Regions from separate parts of the Streptomyces sp. NPDC001507 genome, predicted to be linked through region 2. Evidence: riboswitches for the same ligand, from Rfam matches in the RefSeq annotation. Region 2 holds a riboswitch; each other region holds the start of a gene.

Region 1 (5,840 bases), on a different contig from region 2:
TGCCGCCGGCCGTGGCGTAGCCGCCCTGCTGTTCGGCGTAGGAGGAGTCGGCCGCGTCCGGGTCGCCTGCCTCCGGCCCCTGGTCCTCGTCCTCGTCGGGCCCGCCGCGACGGCGCTTGGCCAGGCCGCCGCCGTCACCGTCCGCACCGGGGCGCTTGACCGCCCAGCCGGCCTCGAAGCCGCGGCGGAAGGACAGCGTGACGTAGGTCTGGCCGACCGCGAAGGCGATCGCACCCACACCGATCACGACGACCGACGGGATCAGGACACCGAAGACGACGCCGAGGAAGCCCACGAAGGCGAGCAGCCGCCAGCGCAGCCGCGCCTTGTACTGCAGCAGCACCTCGCCCAGCAGCCACAGTGCGACGATGCCGAACGCTACGTAGAGGACCGTCCAGCCCATGTACGCCCCTCTCCCTGTAACCGCTACGCAGTGTGTCGTACTCCGGTGCGGCCGGTCTAGGCCCGCGGAGGTTGGTGCAGGCCCAGGTTCTCGTAGATTTCCAGCGTCGCCGTGGAGTTGTTGAGCGTGATGAAGTGCAGTCCTGGCACTCCCTCGGCCAGCAGCCGCGCGCAGAACTCCGTGGCGTGTTCGATGCCAATGGAGCGTACCGCCGCCGGATCGTCTTTCGCTGTGAGGATCCGCTCTTTCAGGGCGTCCGGGAATACCGCGTTGCTGAGTTTGGGCAGCCGTTCCAGCATCTTCACACTGGTGACGGGCAGGATTTCCGGAATCACCGGAGTCTCGCAGCCGGCCGCCGCGACCCGGTCGCGAAGGCGAAGGTACGACTCGGGCTGGAAGAACATCTGCGTGATGGCGTAGTCGGCGCCCGCGCGGCACTTGTCGACGAAGTGCCGCACGTCGGTGTCCCAGTCGCTGGAGCGCGGGTGCATCTCCGGGAAGGCGGCGACACCCACGCAGAAGTCGCCGGACTCCTTGATGAGACGGACGAGTTCGGCCGCGTAGGTCAGGCCCTGCGGGTGCGCCACCCACTCCCCCATCGGGTCGCCGGGCGGGTCGCCGCGCACGGCGAGCATGTTGCGGATCCCGGCGTCCGCGTACTGGCCGATGATGTTGCGCAGCTCGGCCAGCGAGTGGTCGACCGCGGTGAGGTGGGCGACCGGGGTGAGCGTGGTGTCCGCGACGATCTGCTGGGTCTCCCGGACGGTGCCCGCGCGGGTGGAACCGCCGGCGCCGTAGGTCACGGAGACGAAGTCGGGGGCGACCGCCTCGACACGCCGGAGCGCGCTCCACAGGTTCCGCTCACCCTTGGGGGTCTTCGGCGCCGAGAACTCGAACGAGTACGTGGTCTTGCCGCCGGCGAGCATGTCGCGCACGGTGCGTGCGTGGTCAGTCCTGGTGGATGCGGTTCCGAGGGCCATACCCGCAGGTTAGTCAGGGGCGGCCGGTCACCCAACCGCACTCGGGACATTTGCCCGAATTATCGGCCTCTTGTGGAGCTCGCGTCCGGATACTGGACAAGTTTCCGGACAGCCGGGCCCTGCCGCTCCCACTGCCGCTCCGCCGCACTGCCGCTGCGCCGCACGGCCACTGTGGCTACAGCGACCGCAGCCGCTTCGCGAACTCGGCCGCCGCCGCGCCCGGGTCGTCGGCCGCGGTGAGCGCGCGGACCACGACCACCCGGCGGGCACCCGCGTCCAGCACCTGGTCGAGGTTGCCGAGATCGATCCCGCCGATGGCGAACCAGGGGCGGTCGGTGCCGAGGGCTGCGGTGTGGCGCACCAGGTCGAGGCCGGGGGCAGGGCGGCCTGGCTTGGTGGGGGTGGGCCAGCAGGGGCCGGTACAGAAGTAGTCCACGCCGTCCTGCACGGCGGCCGCGGCGGCCTCGGACTCGGCGTGCGTGGAGCGGCCGATCAGGACGTCCCGGCCCAGGATCGCGCGGGCGGCCGGGACCGGCAGGTCGCCCTGGCCGAGGTGGAGCACGTCGGCGCCGGCCGCGTGGGCCACGTCCGCGCGGTCGTTGACCGCGAGCAGCTTGCCGTGCCGGGCGCAGGCGTCGGCGAACACGGCGAGGTGCTCCAGCTCCTCGGCGGCCTCCATGCCCTTGTCGCGCAACTGCACGATGTCGACACCGCCCGCCAGGACCGCGTCCAGGAACGGGGCCAGGTCGCCCTGCTCCTTGCGCGCGTCCGTGCACAGGTAGAGCCGGGCGTCGGCCAGCTGGGCGCGGGCGGTGTCGGTCATCGGTGGTCCCCCGTTGTGTCGGTACTGGCTGCCTCAGACGGCGAGCGCCTGGGCGCGGCGCTTCACCTCCGTGCCGCGATTCTCGCTGAGCGCCTGCGCGGGGGTGCCGGGCAGGGTCGCGTCGGGAGTGAAGAGCCACTCCAGCATCTCTTCGTCCGTGAAGCCGTCGTCCCGCAGGAGCGTCAGGGTCCCGGTCAGGCCCTTGACGACCTTGTCCCCGTCGATGAAGGCGGCGGGGACGTGCAGTGCCCTGTTCTCACCGCGGCGGACGGCGATGAGCTGGCCCTCCTTGACCAGCTGCCGCACGCGCGTCACCTCGACGTCCATCATCTCTGCGATGTCGGGGAGGGTGAGCCAGGCGGGGACGAGAGCATCGATCTTCGTGTCAATCTCGGTCACGGGATCTAGGGTAGGCGCTTCGTCGGTTCGGCCGCGATGGGTGGCAGCTCGGGTGCGGCGCGGTGGGGGCTGGTCGCGCAGTTCCCCGCGCCCCTTCGGGGCGCGTTTGCGGCAGGGCGCTTTCAGGCAGTCGTGGCGTTCTTCAGCGGATTCCCCGGGTCGGACAGGGCCTCCGCGTCCATGTGGCGGCCTGCCTCGATCAGACGCCGTCCTTGCGCGAGGTCGCGTGGGCGGCCTACCGCCAGCAGAGCGACCAGGCGGTCCTCGCGCAGCCAGCAGACGCTCCACGACGGGCCGGACGGGTCGCCGCGCCAGACCAGGCGGTCGGCGGTGGCGTGGTGGCCGGCGTACTGGACGAAGCGGCCGAACTGTTCGGACCAGAAGTACGGGACCGGGTCGTAGACGGCGTCGGTCTCGCCGAGGATGTTGGCGGCGACCGTGCGCGGGCCCTGGAGGGCGTTGTCCCAGTGGTGGATCAGCAGGCGCTCGCCGTAGCGGCCGGACGGGAAGGACGCGCAGTCGCCGACCGCGTAGACGTCGGGGACGGTGGTGCGCAGGCGGTCGTCGGCGAGCACCTCGCGGTGCGCGCCGAGCCCGATGCCCGAGCCGGTCAGCCAGGCGGTGGCGGGGCGGGCACCGATACCGACCACGACGGCGCCCGCGGGCAGCCGGGAGCCGTCGGCGAGCACCACCGCGCCGGGCTCGACGCCCGCCACGCGCGCGTGCGTGCGCAGATCGGTGCCGCTGTCGGCGTACCAGGCGGTCATCGGCGCGGCGACCTCGGCGGGGAGCGCTCCCGCGAGCGGGCGGTCGGCGGCCTCGACCACGGTGACCGCGCAGCCGGCCTCGCGGGCCGCGGTGGCGAACTCGGCGCCGATCCAGCCCGCGCCGACGACCACGATGTCGTGCTGCCGGGCGAGCACGGGCCGCAGCCGCTCGGCGTCGTCCAGGGTGCGCAGCAGATGGACGCCGGGCACGCCCTCGGTGCCGGGCAGCGTGACCGGCTCGGCACCGGTGGCGAGGACCAGGACGTCGTAGGGCACCGGTCCCGCCTCGGTGTCCAGCTCGTGGTCGGCGGTGCGCACGCCCAGCGCCTCGCGGCCCAGCGCCAGCTCGATGCCGAGCGTCTCGAAGTCCACCTCGAAGGCGGAGCCCTCCGACTTGCCGAGCAGCACGGCCTTGGAGAGCGGCGGCCGGTCGTACGGCTGGTGCGGCTCGGCGCCGATCAGCGTGACGGTCCCGGTGAACCCCTGCTCGCGCAGGGCCACCGCGGTCTGCACCCCGGCCATCCCCGCGCCCACGACGACCACGCGCCGCGTCTGTGACGTGCTCCGTCGCTGCGTCTGCTCGCTCACGTGATCACCATAGACAAGAACGATAGACAACTGACAAAGAGTCAGTCAGGAGTCGTGGCGAGTGACCTGTTCCACAGCACGGCCCGCGGCGCGGGCCGGGGCGCGGGCCGGGGCGCGGGCCGGGGCGCGGGCCGGGGCCGTCTTACGGGGGTGGAGCCCCGCGGGCTAGGGTGGCGGTGAAGCACACGCGGGAGCCCGGACGCACCGGGCTGAGAGGGAGGCTTGCGGCCTCCGACCGTACGAACCTGATCCGGGTCATGCCGGCGAAGGGAGGGGCTGGACGCCCATGTCCTCACGTACGTCCGACGTCCTCGTCATCGGGGGCGGAATCATCGGCCTGGTCACGGCCTGGCGGGCGGCCCGGCGCGGGCTCGCGGTCGCCGTGGTCGACCCCGAACCCGGCGGCGGGGCCGCGCAGGTAGCGGCGGGGATGCTGGCCGCGGTCACCGAGCTGCACTACGGCGAGCAGACCCTGCTGGGGCTCAACCTGGCCTCGGCGCGCCGCTATCCGGCCTTCGCCGCCGAGCTGACCGAGTTCACCGGCCACGATCTCGGCTACCGGCGCTGCGGCACGCTCGCGGTCGCGCTGGACGCCGACGACCGCGCCCACCTGCGCGAGCTGCACACCCTCCAGCAGCAGTCGGGCCTGGAGTCCGAGTGGCTGTCCGGGCGGGAGTGCCGGCGCCTGGAGCCGATGCTCGCGCCGGGCGTGCGCGGCGGGCTGCGGGTGGACGGCGACCACCAGATCGACCCGCGCCGGCTGGCGGCCGCGCTGGTGGCCGCGTGCGAGCGGTCCGGGGTGGTGTTCCACCGCGACTGGGCCGAGCGCCTGGAGGTGGTGCGGGAGCGCGCCGCCGGTGTCCGCACCCGCGCGGGTGACGCCCTGGGCGCCGGGCAGGTGGTGCTCGCGGGCGGCAGCCTGAGCGGGCGGCTGGCGGGCGTGCCCGACGACGTGCTGCCGCCGGTGCGGCCGGTGAAGGGGCAGGTGCTGCGGCTGACGGTGCCCGCGCGGTACGCGCCGTTCCTCAGCCGGACCGTACGGGCCGTGGTGCGCGGCGGGAACGTCTACCTGGTGCCCCGGGAGAACGGCGAGCTGGTCGTCGGCGCCACCAGCGAGGAGCTGGGCTGGGACACCACGGTCACCGCGGGCGGCGTGTACGAACTGCTGCGCGACGCGCACGAGCTGGTGCCCGGGATCACCGAGCTGCCCCTGACCGAGACCCGGGCCGGACTGCGTCCCGGCTCCCCCGACAACGCGCCGCTGCTCGGGCCGACCCGCCTCGACGGGCTGCTGCTGGCCACCGGGCACTACCGCAACGGGGTGCTGCTCACGCCGGTCACCGGAGACGTCATGGCGGAGCTGCTGACCGGCGGCGAGCTGCCGGCGGAGGCCCGTCCGTTCACGCCGAGGCGATTCGACCCCGTCCCCCGCGTCCTTGTGGAGCAGACCGCATGAACCTCTCCGTCACCATCTCCGTCAACGGGGAGCGCCGGGAGATCGCCCCGGGCACCGCTCTCGACTCGCTCGTACGGTCCCTCACCGCCGCGCCCTCCGGGGTGGCCGCGGCCGTCAACGAGACCGTCGTACCGCGCGGGCAGTGGGCGACGACCGATCTCGCCGACGGCGACCGGGTGGAAGTCCTGACCGCCGTGCAGGGAGGCTGAGCACCGTGGCCGACGATCCCTTCGTCCTCGGGGGTACGACGTTCTCCTCCCGGCTGATCATGGGTACCGGGGGTGCGCCCAGCCTGGAGGTGCTGGAGCGGGCGCTCGCCGCGTCCGGGACCGAGCTGACCACGGTCGCGATGCGGCGGGTGGACCCGGGGGTACGGGGCTCCGTGCTGTCGGTGCTCGACCGGCTCGGGATCCGGGTGCTGCCC
Region 2 (5,840 bases):
AGCTCCAGCAACTCACCGACCCGTTCGGCCTGTTCCGCTCTCCCAACGCCCCGCATCCGGAGCCCGAAGGCCACGTTCCCGCCGACGTCCCGCTGCGGGAACAGCTGGTGGTCCTGGAACATCAGGCCGACGCCCCGCCGGTGGGCCGGCACCCGCGCCTGGTCGTGACCGTCGAGCAACACCCGCCCAGAGCCGAGCGGTTGCAGCCCCGCCACCGCCCGCAGCAGCGTCGACTTGCCGCTCCCGCTCGGCCCGAGCACGCACACCACCTCGTGCTCGGCCACCTCCAGGCCGACGGCGTCGAGCACGGCCCGCCCGCCGAACCGCACGGTGGCCTCGTCCAGTTCGAGAAGCGGCATCAGAACTCCCCCGTCCGGTCGGTGCGCAGCCGCTCAAGGACCAGCAGGGCCACCGCGCACACCACCATCAGAATCGTGGAAAGGGCCATTGCCTGGCCGTAGTTGAGATCACCGGGGCGGGACAGCAGCCGGGCCACGGCGACCGGCAGGGTCGGGTTGTCCGGCCGCGCGATGAACACCGTCGCCCCGAACTCCCCCAGCGACACCGCGAACGCGAAGCCCGCCGCGATCAGCAGCGCCCGCCGCACCAGGGGCAGATCGACCTCCCGCCACACCCGCCAGGGCGAGGCCCCCAGCACGGCCGCCGCCTCCCGCAGCCGCTCGTCCACGGCCCGCAGCACGGGCAGCATGGTCCGCACGACGAAGGGCACGCCGACCAGCGCCTGCGCGAGCGGGACGAGGATCCAGGACTGGCGCAGGTCCAGCGGCGGCTTGTCGAGCGCGATCAGGAACCCGAAGCCGACGGTCACCGCGGACACCCCGAGCGGCAGCATCAGCAGGGCGTCGAACCCTCGTACCAGGCGCCCCGCGTCCCGCCGGGCCAGCGCGGCGGCCGCGAGCCCGCCGATCACCACGGCGACGGCGGTGGCGGCGACCGCGTACTGCAGCGAGTTGACGACCGACTCGATCGGCGCGACCAGGAAGGTCCCGCCGTCGGCGTCGCCCAGCGCCCGGTAGTACCCGAACCCGCCGTCCAGCGACCGCCGGACCAGCACGGCCAGCGGCAGCACGAGGAGCACGGCGACGGTGGCGAGCACCCCGCCGAGCAGCGCCCACTGCCCGGCCCCGCGCGGCCGGCGTGCCGTCACCGCCGGGTCCACCAGCCTGAGCGCGCTCTCCCGCCGCCGTACCGTCCACGCGTGCACGGCGAGGATCGCGCCGACCGCGGCGAACTGCACGAGGGTGAGGACGGCGGCCGTGGAGAGGTCGAAGATCTCGGAGGTCTGCCGGTAGATCTCCACTTCGAGGGTGGAGAACGTCGGCCCGCCGAGGATCTGCACCACGCCGAAGGAGGTGAAGGTGAACAGGAAGACCATCAGCGCGGCGGCGGCCACCGCGGGGGCGAGTGCGGGCAGGGTGACCTTCCGCCAGGCGGCCAGGGGGGAGACGCCGAGCATCCGGGCGGCCTCCTCCTGCCGCGGGTCCAGCTGGGCCCACAGCCCGCCCACGGTCCGTACGACGACCGCGTAGTTGAAGAAGACGTGCGCCAGCAGGATGGCCCAGACGGTGGTGTCGAGCCGTACGCCCCACAGCTCGTCCAGCAGGCCGCCCCGCCCGACCAGTGCGAGGAAGGCGGTCCCCACCACCACCGTCGGCAGCACGAAGGGGACCGTCACCACGGCCCGCAGCACCTGCTTGCCCGGGAAGTCGAGGCGGGCGAAGACGTAGGCGGCGGGCAGCGCGGCCAGCAGGGTGAGCGCGGTGGAGGCGAGCGCCTGCCAGGTGGTGAACCAGAGCACGTGCCGGATGTCGGACTGGCCGACGACGTCGGCGATCCGCCCGAACCGCCACACGCCGTCGACCCTCAGCCCGCGCGTGACGATCGCCGCGACCGGCCAGGCGAAGAAGACGGCGAAGAACGCGACCGGCACGGACATCAGCCCGAGCCGCGCCGCGCTCCCCGAACGGCCCTTGTGCGGGGCTACTTCAGTACGAGTGACGTCCACGTCTTGACCCACTGGTCACGGTTGGCGGCGATCTTGTCGGGCGCCATGGTCTCGGGGTCCTGGGCGGCGGGCCCGTACTTCGTGAACTCGGCAGGCACGCTCGCGCCCTTCACCACCGGGTACACGAACATGTTCAGCGGCATGTCCTCCTGGAACTCCTTGGAGACCAGGAAGTCGATGAGCGCCTTGCCGCCCTTGGTGTTCCCCGCGTTGCTCAGCAGCCCCGCGAACTCGATCTGCCGGAAGCAGGTGCCGGTCGCGACCCCGGTGGGCGCGGTGCTCGGCTTCGGGTCCGCGTAGATGACCTCGGCGGGCGGCGAGGAGGCGTACGACACGACGAGCGGCCGGTCACCGCCGGCCTTCTTGCCGCCGGCCGAGCCGGAGAACTCCTCGTTGTAGGCCTGCTCCCAGCCGTCGACGACCTTGACGCCGTTGGCCTGGAGCTTCTTCCAGTAGCCCTGCCAGCCGCTGTCCCCGTACTGCGCGGCCGAGCCGAGCAGGAAGCCGAGCCCCGGCGACGACGTGGACGCGTTCTCGGTGACGAGGAGGTTCTTGTACTGCGGCTTGACGAGGTCGGCGTACGACGTCGGCGGGGTCAGCTTGTGCTTGCTGAAGTACGCCTTGTCGTAGTTGACGCAGATGTCGCCGTAGTCGATGGGCGTGACCCGGTGCTTGGCCGCGTCGAGCTGGTAGGCCGTGCCGACCGTGCCGAGTCCCTTCGCCTCGTACGGCTGGAAGAGGCCGTTGTCGAGGGCCCGGGAGAGGAGGGTGTTGTCGACGCCGAAGAAGACGTCGCCCTGCGGGTTGTCCTTGGTCAGGATCGCCTTGTTGACGGCCTGCCCGGCGTCGCCGTCCTTGAGGACCCTGACCTTGTAGCCGGACTGCTTCTCGAAGTCCTGGAGCACGTTCTTGGAGACGGCCCACGAGTCGTGGCTGACCAGGGTGACGGTCTTGGAGTCGGCCTCGGAACCCGACGACGACGAACACGCGGACAGCGTGACGAGGCCGAGCCCGACGGCCGCGGCCAAGAAGGTCCTTGTGTGCACTGGTGTTTTCCTCCTGGGGTTGACCAGGAAGAGACGCGGCCCTGCCCGCGGTGTGCGGGCAGGGCGCAACAGCTTGAGTGATGACCGAACTTCCTACCCAGAATGACCTGGGCGAGGTTCAGAGGGTCTGCGGCCCGGTTGCCGCACTCTCAGCGCTGTGGCGCTCCCCTGTCGGAATATGAAGATGTACCTGCGGCCCTCAGATTACCGCTCGGTGGCCGCGAGCTGACCACAGGCTCCGTCGATCTCCTGCCCACGGGTGTCCCGGACCGTCACCGGCACACCGTGCGCCTCGATCGCCTCGACGAACGCCTTCTCGTCCTCCGGCCGCGACGCGGTCCACTTCGAACCCGGCGTCGGGTTCAGCGGGATGAGGTTGACGTGCACGGGCTTGCCCTTGAGCAGGCGGCCCAGCCGGTCCCCCCGCCACGCCTGGTCGTTGATGTCCCGGATGAGGGCGTACTCGATGCTGAGCCGCCGCCCGCTCTTCTCGACGTACTCGAACCCGGCGTCGAGGACCTCGCGCACCTTCCACCGCGTGTTCACGGGGACGAGGGTGTCGCGCAGTTCGTCGTCGGGGGCGTGCAGCGAGATCGCCAGCCGGCACTTGAAGCCCTCGTCGGCGAACCGGTGGATGGCAGGGACCAGTCCGACGGTCGAGACGGTGATCCCGCGCTGCGAGAGGCCGAGCCCGTCCGGGGCGGGGTCGGTGAGCGCCCGGATCGCTCCGACCACCCGCTTGTAGTTCGCGAGCGGCTCCCCCATCCCCATGAAGACGATGTTGGACAGCCGCGCCGGTCCCCCGGGAACCTCCCCGTCCCGGAGCGCCCGCATCCCGTCCACGATCTGGTGGACGATCTCGGCGGTCGACAGGTTCCGGTCCAGACCCGCCTGCCCGGTCGCGCAGAACGGGCAGTTCATCCCGCAGCCCGCCTGCGAGCTGATGCACATGGTCACCCGGTCCGGGTACCGCATCAGCACCGACTCGACGAGCGTGCCGTCGAACAGCCGCCACAGCGTCTTGCGCGTGGTCCCCTCGTCGGTCGACAGATGCCGTACGACCGTCATCAGCTCGGGGAACAGCGCCTCCCGCAGCTTGTCCCGCGAACCGGCCGGGATGTCGGTCCACTGCTCGGGGTCGTGCGCGTACCGCGCGAAGTAGTGCTGCGACAGCTGCTTGGCACGGAACGGCTTCTCCCCCACCTCGGCCACCGCGTCCTTGCGCTCGGCGGGCGAGAGATCGGCGAGATGCCGCGGCGGCTTCTTGGCACCGCGTGGCGCTACGAAAGTGAGTTCTCCGGGATTAGGCATGGCTGTACCAGTGTCGCAGATCAACTGAGGTGGCCTGCGGCTGTCGCTCTGGACGACTGTCGTTACTGGTCGTCACCGGTCGCCGCCGATCGTCCTCGGACGGCCCACAGACGGCCCGGCCGACGAAGTCAGGCTCTTGACCTCTCACAAACGGATCACCTCGCCCATCCACTGACCTGCGGCTCAGCGTGTACGGACGCTCGGTGCTCGGTCGGCGGATGCTGCTGAGGCGACTGCCGGTCGCTGCGGTGGTTGTGACCCCTGACTCAAGGGCACACGGCCAGTGACGTGGAGGTATCGAGATGAGTGCCGCAGAAAGAGCGAAGGCAAAGGCCGAACAGGTCGTCGGAAAGACCGTGCGGAAGGCAGCCCACGCGGTGCACAAGGAAACCCTTGCCGCAAAAGGCGCCGCTCTCGAAGCGCGGGGCAGGGTGCGGGGCGCGAAAGAGCGGACCAAGGGCTCCTTCAAGGGCTAACAAGGTCATGACATCGGTGCACCGTTTACACGCGATGCCATCGACGTGAGCCAACCGGCCGTGGTCCTCAGCTGATCATCCGTTGGCGTCCGGCGCTGACCGTCGCTGTTCAGGACCGTTGGTGTCAGGCACCGAGCCCGAGCTTGACACTCGCCATGGCGCACAGTATCGCCTCACCGGGACAACCTACGGCGCGTCCGCACCTCCCGCAGGACCGGTGCGAAAAGTGGCATCCGTCGACTTCATGCCATCCGCTCAGGTATCCGCACCGTTCGTGTCTGGCTGGAGTGCGGCCAGCTCGGCGTCATCCGGGCGGTGGACCGCCTCGGCCGCCTTACGCAGAATGGCTCGGTCGACCTTGTCCGCGTCGGCGATCAGATGAATCACAACGCCGTCGTCAGGCACCGCGTATTCGTGACTGCCATCGGCCTTGCGGTACCAGGCGGCGCCGTCGTGCTCACAGGTGACCTGCTTGTCCGAGACCTCGCCCAACGGCTGCTTGGGGCAGCTCTCCGCTGTCATCGTGCCGCGACCTACGAATAGGCCGAACTTAGTAGCGTCCTTCTCCGACCGGTATGCCGCGGCGAACTCGTCGTCGTACGCGCCGACCGACTGTTGGAACACGGTGTAACCGGACACCTCGGTGACATAGACGAGTTCCGGCGCGATGCCCCAGTCGCGCGCGGCGGCGTCGAGGTCGGCGCTGTCGGCGGCCGCCCCTTCCGTCCTGTCCTTCTTGTCCGCGGCGCATGCTGTGAGGAGCACTGGCAGTAGGAGGAGGGGAAGCAGCGCACGCGCGGTTCGCATCATGGGCACATCTTGTCGCACAGACGTGCCACAGGCGCAACGGTTTCTGATTCCCTCAGCGGCGCCGGTCCCGCTCACCCAGCACACCTCTCCTCGCTGCCGGGTGAGGGATAGCCGCCAGCCGAGGCCCAGCGTCGACACCTGATCCAGAACCCCTCAACCCACCACCCTCCC
Region 3 (5,840 bases), on a different contig from region 2:
CAGCGCACCACGGTCAGCCCGCCACGGGCACCGGAGGAGGAGTAGCACGGACACGCCGAACACGGGGCGGCGCGACTGCCGGGCGTCGCCCGACGACGGCCGGCAGCCGAACGACGGGTGGTCGAACCCCTGCCCAACCGGGGTGAAAGCCACCCTGAACTGGAGTCCTGCCCGGATTCACCACCCCTGGGTCATCACACGGCGCGACGGGCATTCCTATGATGGGCCCACGACACCGCGGGCCGCTGCGACCAGGCAGTCCGAAGCGGTGCAGATGCGGCGCGATGGTGGAGGGGTCTGATGACTCAGGGGGCCGGTCAGGGACCCGAGGCGGAGCGGACGGCGACGTTGCGCGACTTCCGGGTGCCCGGGTACGTCAACGAGACCGGTCCGTACGCCCCCAGCACCCACCCCGGCGACGTCGCCCCGCCCCTAGACGAGATGTATCCCGAGGGTTATCCGGACGGGTACACGCCCACCGAGCGCGACCTGCCCGTCATCAACCGCGGCGACACGCTCCAGGTGCCCGTCGAACCGGCCGCCGTCCCGGCCGTACAGTCCGCGGACGGTCCCGGCCCGCTGTACGTCGTCGGTGACGTGCACGGCTACTTCGACGAGCTGGTCACCGCGCTGCGCGAGCAGGGCCTGATCGACGCGGACGGGCACTGGTGTGCGGGCGTCGCCCGGCTGTGGTTCCTCGGCGACTTCACCGACCGGGGTCCGGACGGTATCGGCGTCATCGACCTGGTGATGCGGCTGTCCGCCGAGGCGGCCGCGGCCGGCGGCTACTGCAAGGCCCTCATGGGCAACCACGAGCTGCTGCTGCTAGGCGCCAAGCGGTTCGGCGACACCCCCGTCAACTCCGGGGCGGGCACCGCCACCTTCCAGGCGGCCTGGCTGCTCAACGGCGGCCAGAAGACCGACATGGACCGGCTCCAGGACCACCACCTGCAGTGGATGGCCCGCCTGGACGCCGTCGAGGAGGTCGACGGCTATCTGCTGGTCCACTCCGACACCACCGCCTACCTCGACTACGGCGACTCGATCGAGGCGGTCAACGACACGGTCCGCGAGACCATCACGCGTAATGACGCGGACGAGGTGTGGGATCTCTTCCGCAAGTTCACCAAGCGCTTCTCCTTCCGCGACGAGGGGGGTGCAGACGCCGTCCGTTCCCTTCTCGATACGTACGGCGGTACCCGCATCGTTCACGGGCATAGCCCGATTCCCTATCTGCTGGGCGAAGTCGGCTCCGAAGAGGGCGAAGAGGGCACCGGCCCCGTTGTGGAGGGACCGCACGTCTACGCCGACGGGCTCGCCATCGCCATGGACGGCGGCGTGACCATGGCCGGAAAGCTGCTGGTGAGGCAACTCCCGTTGAACACCTGAGCGTTAGCCGGGCGGTTTCATCCCCCCGATGTCACGCACGGGCCACCCCCAATTTCCGGCAACCCCCTGTCACCGCGTGCCGTAACGGCTCTACCATCGGTTTATCCGTAGCAGGCTCCCCTCCGTTTCTGCCCGACGGCTCGCCGGCGTGCGAGCCACCAGCCCTACGGAGCATCGGGGGATGCACATGAACAGCGTTCCGCAGCACCTGCACAGCGAGGACCGCCAGGAGTACGAGCGGATCCTCGACGAGGCGCTGCGCTCCGCCCCGTACCGTCCCGAACTGGCCGGTATAGGCCAGCACTTGAACACTGAACAGCTGCGCACCATGGCGCTCAACGCCACCGCATTGATCACGGCGGCCGCGGCGACCGAGTACCAGCACTACGTGAAGGTGCGCGAGGAACTGCGCAATCCGGCGCGGTCCACCCCGGCCACCGTCCAGGACTCCGGCTCCGCAGAGCCGGGGGCGGGCGGCGCGATGGGGCTCGCCACCACCCTCGGCGAGGCCGCCGAAACCACCGGCGCAGGAGGCTTCGCCCTCGCCCTGGTCCTGGCGCCGGTGCTCGCCGGCACCGCCGCCGCGATCTTTCTGCTCGTCGGGTACGTCCTGAAGATGCTGGACCCGGCCCCGGCGTTCGCCCAGACCATGCTCACCGCGGGCTGGGTGTTCGGCGTCCTGACCGCGGCCGCCATCATCATGGCCGGGGCGGGACTGCTGCTCACCGCACTGCGCAACAGCCCCTCGCTGGAGGCCGGAGCCTATGGCGAACCCGGCGGGGAGGTGGCCAAGGCCCGGGAGGCCTGGCGGGACGCCGTGCTGGAGCGGGGCATCCTGCCCTTCCTGCGGGAAGCACTGACCGCCGACTCCGGCACGGCGGGACTGCGCCGCACCGCCCCGTCGGGCCCGGCGGGCCGGATGCCGCGTCTCGGGTACGACCGCCCCGGCTTCAGCACCGATGACGGCGCCGCACCCGCCCCCCGCCCGAGCTTCACCAGTCCGGACTACACCAGCCCGGACTTCGGAGGCCCGGAACACCAGCCGGAATAACCCGGCTTGCGCCCCCGGCCAGGGGGCGCAGGCCGGACACCCGGCCCGGGCGCACCTGCTTCCCGAACCTCCGCACGCGCACAGGCCCTGCCGTCACTCCGCGATCGGCAGATACACCCGGTTCCCCGCAGCCGCGAACTCCTTGGATTTCTGCGCCATACCCGCCTCGACCTCGGCCTGACTACCGCCGTGTTCACGCCGGATGTCCTGCGAGATCTTCATCGAGCAGAACTTCGGCCCGCACATGGAGCAGAAGTGGGCGGTCTTCGCAGGCTCCGCAGGAAGTGTCTCGTCGTGGAACTCGCGGGCCGTGTCCGGGTCCAAGGCGAGGTTGAACTGGTCCTCCCACCGGAACTCGAAACGAGCGTCGGACAACGCGTCGTCCCACTCCTGCGCGCCCGGGTGGCCCTTGGCCAGGTCGGCCGCGTGGGCTGCGATCTTGTAGGTGATGACGCCGGTCTTGACGTCGTCCCGGTTGGGCAGCCCCAGGTGCTCCTTGGGCGTGACGTAGCAGAGCATCGCCGTGCCCCACCAGGCGATCATCGCGGCACCGATGCCGGAGGTGATGTGGTCGTACGCCGGCGCGACGTCCGTGGTCAGCGGGCCGAGCGTATAGAACGGAGCTTCATCGCAGATCTCCTGCTGAAGGTCGATGTTCTCCTTGATCTTGTGCATCGGGACATGGCCCGGACCCTCGATCATGGTCTGAACATGGAAACGCCTGGCGATCCGGTTGAGTTCCCCGAGCGTGCGCAACTCCGCGAACTGGGCCTCGTCGTTGGCGTCCGCGATGGAACCCGGGCGCAGCCCGTCACCCAGGGAGTACGTGACGTCGTAGGCGGCGAGGATCTCACAGAGCTCCTCGAAGTTCTCGTACAGGAACGACTCCTTGTGGTGCGCGAGGCACCAGGCCGCCATGATCGAGCCGCCGCGCGAGACGATGCCGGTCTTGCGGTTCGCGGTGAGCGGCACGTACGGCAGGCGCACGCCCGCGTGGACTGTCATGTAGTCCACGCCCTGCTCGGCCTGTTCGACGACCGTGTCCTTGTAGATCTCCCAGGTCAGCTCCTCGGCCCTGCCGTCGACCTTCTCCAGTGCCTGGTAGAGCGGCACCGTGCCGATGGGGACGGGGGAGTTGCGCAACACCCACTCGCGAGTGGTGTGGATGTTGCGGCCGGTGGAGAGGTCCATGACCGTGTCCGCGCCCCAGCGGGTCGCCCAGGTCATCTTCTCGACCTCCTCCTCGATGGAGGAGGTGACCGCGGAGTTGCCGATGTTGGCGTTGACCTTCACCAGGAACCGCTTGCCGATGATCATCGGCTCGATCTCCGGGTGGTTGACGTTGGCGGGCAGCACGGCCCTGCCCGCCGCGATCTCCTCGCGGACCACCTCGGGAGCGACGTTCTCGCGGATGGCCACGTACTCCATCTCCGGAGTGATCTCGCCCCGGCGGGCGTACGCGAGCTGCGTCACCGCCTCGCCTCCCCGGCTGCGGCGCGGCTGGCGCGGACGGCCCGGGAAGACCGCGTCCAGGTTCCGCAGGCCCCCGCGCGGCGAGGTGTGCTTTATTCCGTCGTCCTCGGGACGGACGGGCCGGCCCGCGTACTCCTCGGTGTCGCCGCGGGCGACGATCCACTTCTCCCGCAGCGGCGGCAGGCCCCTGCGGACGTCGGTCTCGACGAGCGGATCGGTGTACGGACCCGAGGTGTCGTAGAGCGTGACCGACTGCCCGTTGGTGAGATGCACCTGACGGACCGGCACCCGCAGGTCGGGGCGGGAGCCCTCGACATACCCCTTGTGCCAGCCGATGGACTTCCCGGCCTCCGGGGACGATTCGCCCGCAATGGGCTGTTCGTCCTGGCTGAAGGCAGGCGTGCGTACATCCTTGTTGGTCATGAGACCTACTCCCTACGCCGGCATTACCCGGTAACAGGTTCGGCGGTCGACGCAGCGGCTTCCGTCGGGCGGCGTTTCATGTGAAACATCACTCGTTCCACGTGAAACATCGCGAATACGGAGGTCAGCGCCCTCTCAGCCCGGTGCTCCGAGCTCCCGCGTGTGCAAAGGTGCCTCCACGCTAGCGTCAATTCGGGCGCGGTGAACAGAGGGCCCCTACCGTTCTTGCGATGATCGGGCGGTGACCTCGACACAGCAGCACCCCTATCCGCCCCCCGACCCGCGGCGCGGCAACGGCGCCCCGCAGGATGGCGGCCCCGGCCACGGGGGCCGTGGTGCCAGTGACGGACACATCCACGGGCAGGGCGAGCCGTACGACCCCGGGCAGGCCTTCAGCCATGCCCACCATCACGACAACGGCCATGCCCACGGCCACGGTGAGACCCAGCATCACTCGTCCCACGGCCAGGCTCACGGCCGTTCGCCCGCTCCCCGCCCCGACCAGGGCCGCTCCGGGCCAGGCGGTGGTCACGGCTACTCGCACGGGCACAGCCACAGCCACGGCCCCGCCGCCCCCGTCTCCAAGCACCTGCGGAAGGTCATCGCGGCGATCCTCATCCCCTTCACCGCCGCGGTCGTGGTCGGCCTGGTGGTGCTGTGGCCCGGCGGCGCCCCGCCGCACGAACGCACGGGTGTCGGCTTCGACCGCCAGACGCAGGCGGCGACGGTCACCAAGGTCGTCTCGGTCAGCTGCAAGTCGGTCAACGCCTCCGGAGGCGGATCGATCGGCGACACCTCGACCTCCGACGGCACCTCCTCGAAGGAGGAGGGCGGCACCTGCAAGAAGGCCACGGTCCGGGTCGACACCGGCAAGGACAAGGGCCGTACCTTCACCGAGATCGTGCAGCCCGACCAGTCACGGCAGTTGCACGAGGGCGAGCAGGTCGTGGCCGCATACGAGCCGTCCGCACCCAAGGACCTGCAGTACTCGGTCACCGACGTGAACCGGAAGTTCCCGATGGCGCTGCTGGCCGGGATCTTCGCGCTCGCCGTCGTGGTGGTGGGCCGGCTGCGCGGTGTGATGGCGCTGGTCGCGCTGGCCGTCAGCTTCCTGGTGCTGACCATGTTCATCCTGCCGGGGATCCTGCAGGGCTCGAATCCACTGCTGATGGCGGTGGTGGGGTCGAGCGCCATCATGCTGATCGCCCTGTACATCTGCCACGGGCTGTCGGCGCGGACCTCGGTGGCGGTGCTCGGCACGCTGGTCTCGCTGTGCCTGATCGGACTGCTCGGCTCGGAGTTCATCGACTGGGCCGCCCTCACCGGCAACACCGACGACAACACCGGCCTGATCCATGGCCTGTACCCCTCGATCGACATGAGCGGCCTGCTGCTGGCCGGTGTCATCATCGGGTCGCTGGGTGTCCTGGACGACGTGACGGTGACCCAGACCTCGGCCGTCTGGGAGCTGCACGAGGCCAACCCGACGATGGGCTGGCGCGGG

The links. Region 2 has a riboswitch for thiamine pyrophosphate ahead of ACFY0K_RS39075 (thiamine ABC transporter substrate binding subunit). Riboswitches for the same ligand answer to the same signal wherever they lie in the genome.
Region 1: linked by a shared signal. The riboswitch ahead of thiO (glycine oxidase ThiO) and the one ahead of ACFY0K_RS39075 (thiamine ABC transporter substrate binding subunit) in region 2 are both predicted to bind thiamine pyrophosphate.
Region 3: linked by a shared signal. The riboswitch ahead of thiC (phosphomethylpyrimidine synthase ThiC) and the one ahead of ACFY0K_RS39075 (thiamine ABC transporter substrate binding subunit) in region 2 are both predicted to bind thiamine pyrophosphate.

What each region holds. Positions count from the first base shown of each region.
Region 1 is NZ_JBIAVV010000002.1:523,055-528,894, reverse strand. Features, by position in the region: gene ACFY0K_RS08550 (hypothetical protein) at 1-403, opposite strand, end outside; gene metF (methylenetetrahydrofolate reductase [NAD(P)H]) at 460-1,383, opposite strand; gene thiE (thiamine phosphate synthase) at 1,559-2,206, opposite strand; gene ACFY0K_RS08535 (Rv2175c family DNA-binding protein) at 2,240-2,605, opposite strand; gene ACFY0K_RS08530 (NAD(P)/FAD-dependent oxidoreductase) at 2,728-3,960, opposite strand; TPP riboswitch at 4,138-4,249, shown strand; gene thiO (glycine oxidase ThiO) at 4,247-5,416, shown strand; gene thiS (sulfur carrier protein ThiS) at 5,413-5,625, shown strand; gene ACFY0K_RS08515 (thiazole synthase) at 5,631-5,840, shown strand, end outside.
Region 2 is NZ_JBIAVV010000014.1:244,328-250,167, reverse strand. Features, by position in the region: gene ACFY0K_RS39085 (ABC transporter ATP-binding protein) at 1-359, opposite strand, end outside; gene ACFY0K_RS39080 (ABC transporter permease) at 359-1,957, opposite strand; gene ACFY0K_RS39075 (thiamine ABC transporter substrate binding subunit) at 2,002-3,072, opposite strand; TPP riboswitch at 3,145-3,252, opposite strand; gene rlmN (23S rRNA (adenine(2503)-C(2))-methyltransferase RlmN) at 3,277-4,383, opposite strand; gene ACFY0K_RS39065 (hypothetical protein) at 5,115-5,669, opposite strand.
Region 3 is NZ_JBIAVV010000010.1:272,152-277,991, reverse strand. Features, by position in the region: gene ACFY0K_RS31080 (LacI family DNA-binding transcriptional regulator) at 1-45, shown strand, start outside; gene ACFY0K_RS31075 (metallophosphoesterase) at 301-1,389, shown strand; gene ACFY0K_RS31070 (hypothetical protein) at 1,571-2,440, shown strand; gene thiC (phosphomethylpyrimidine synthase ThiC) at 2,534-4,336, opposite strand; TPP riboswitch at 4,329-4,506, opposite strand; gene ACFY0K_RS31060 (YibE/F family protein) at 4,578-5,840, shown strand, end outside.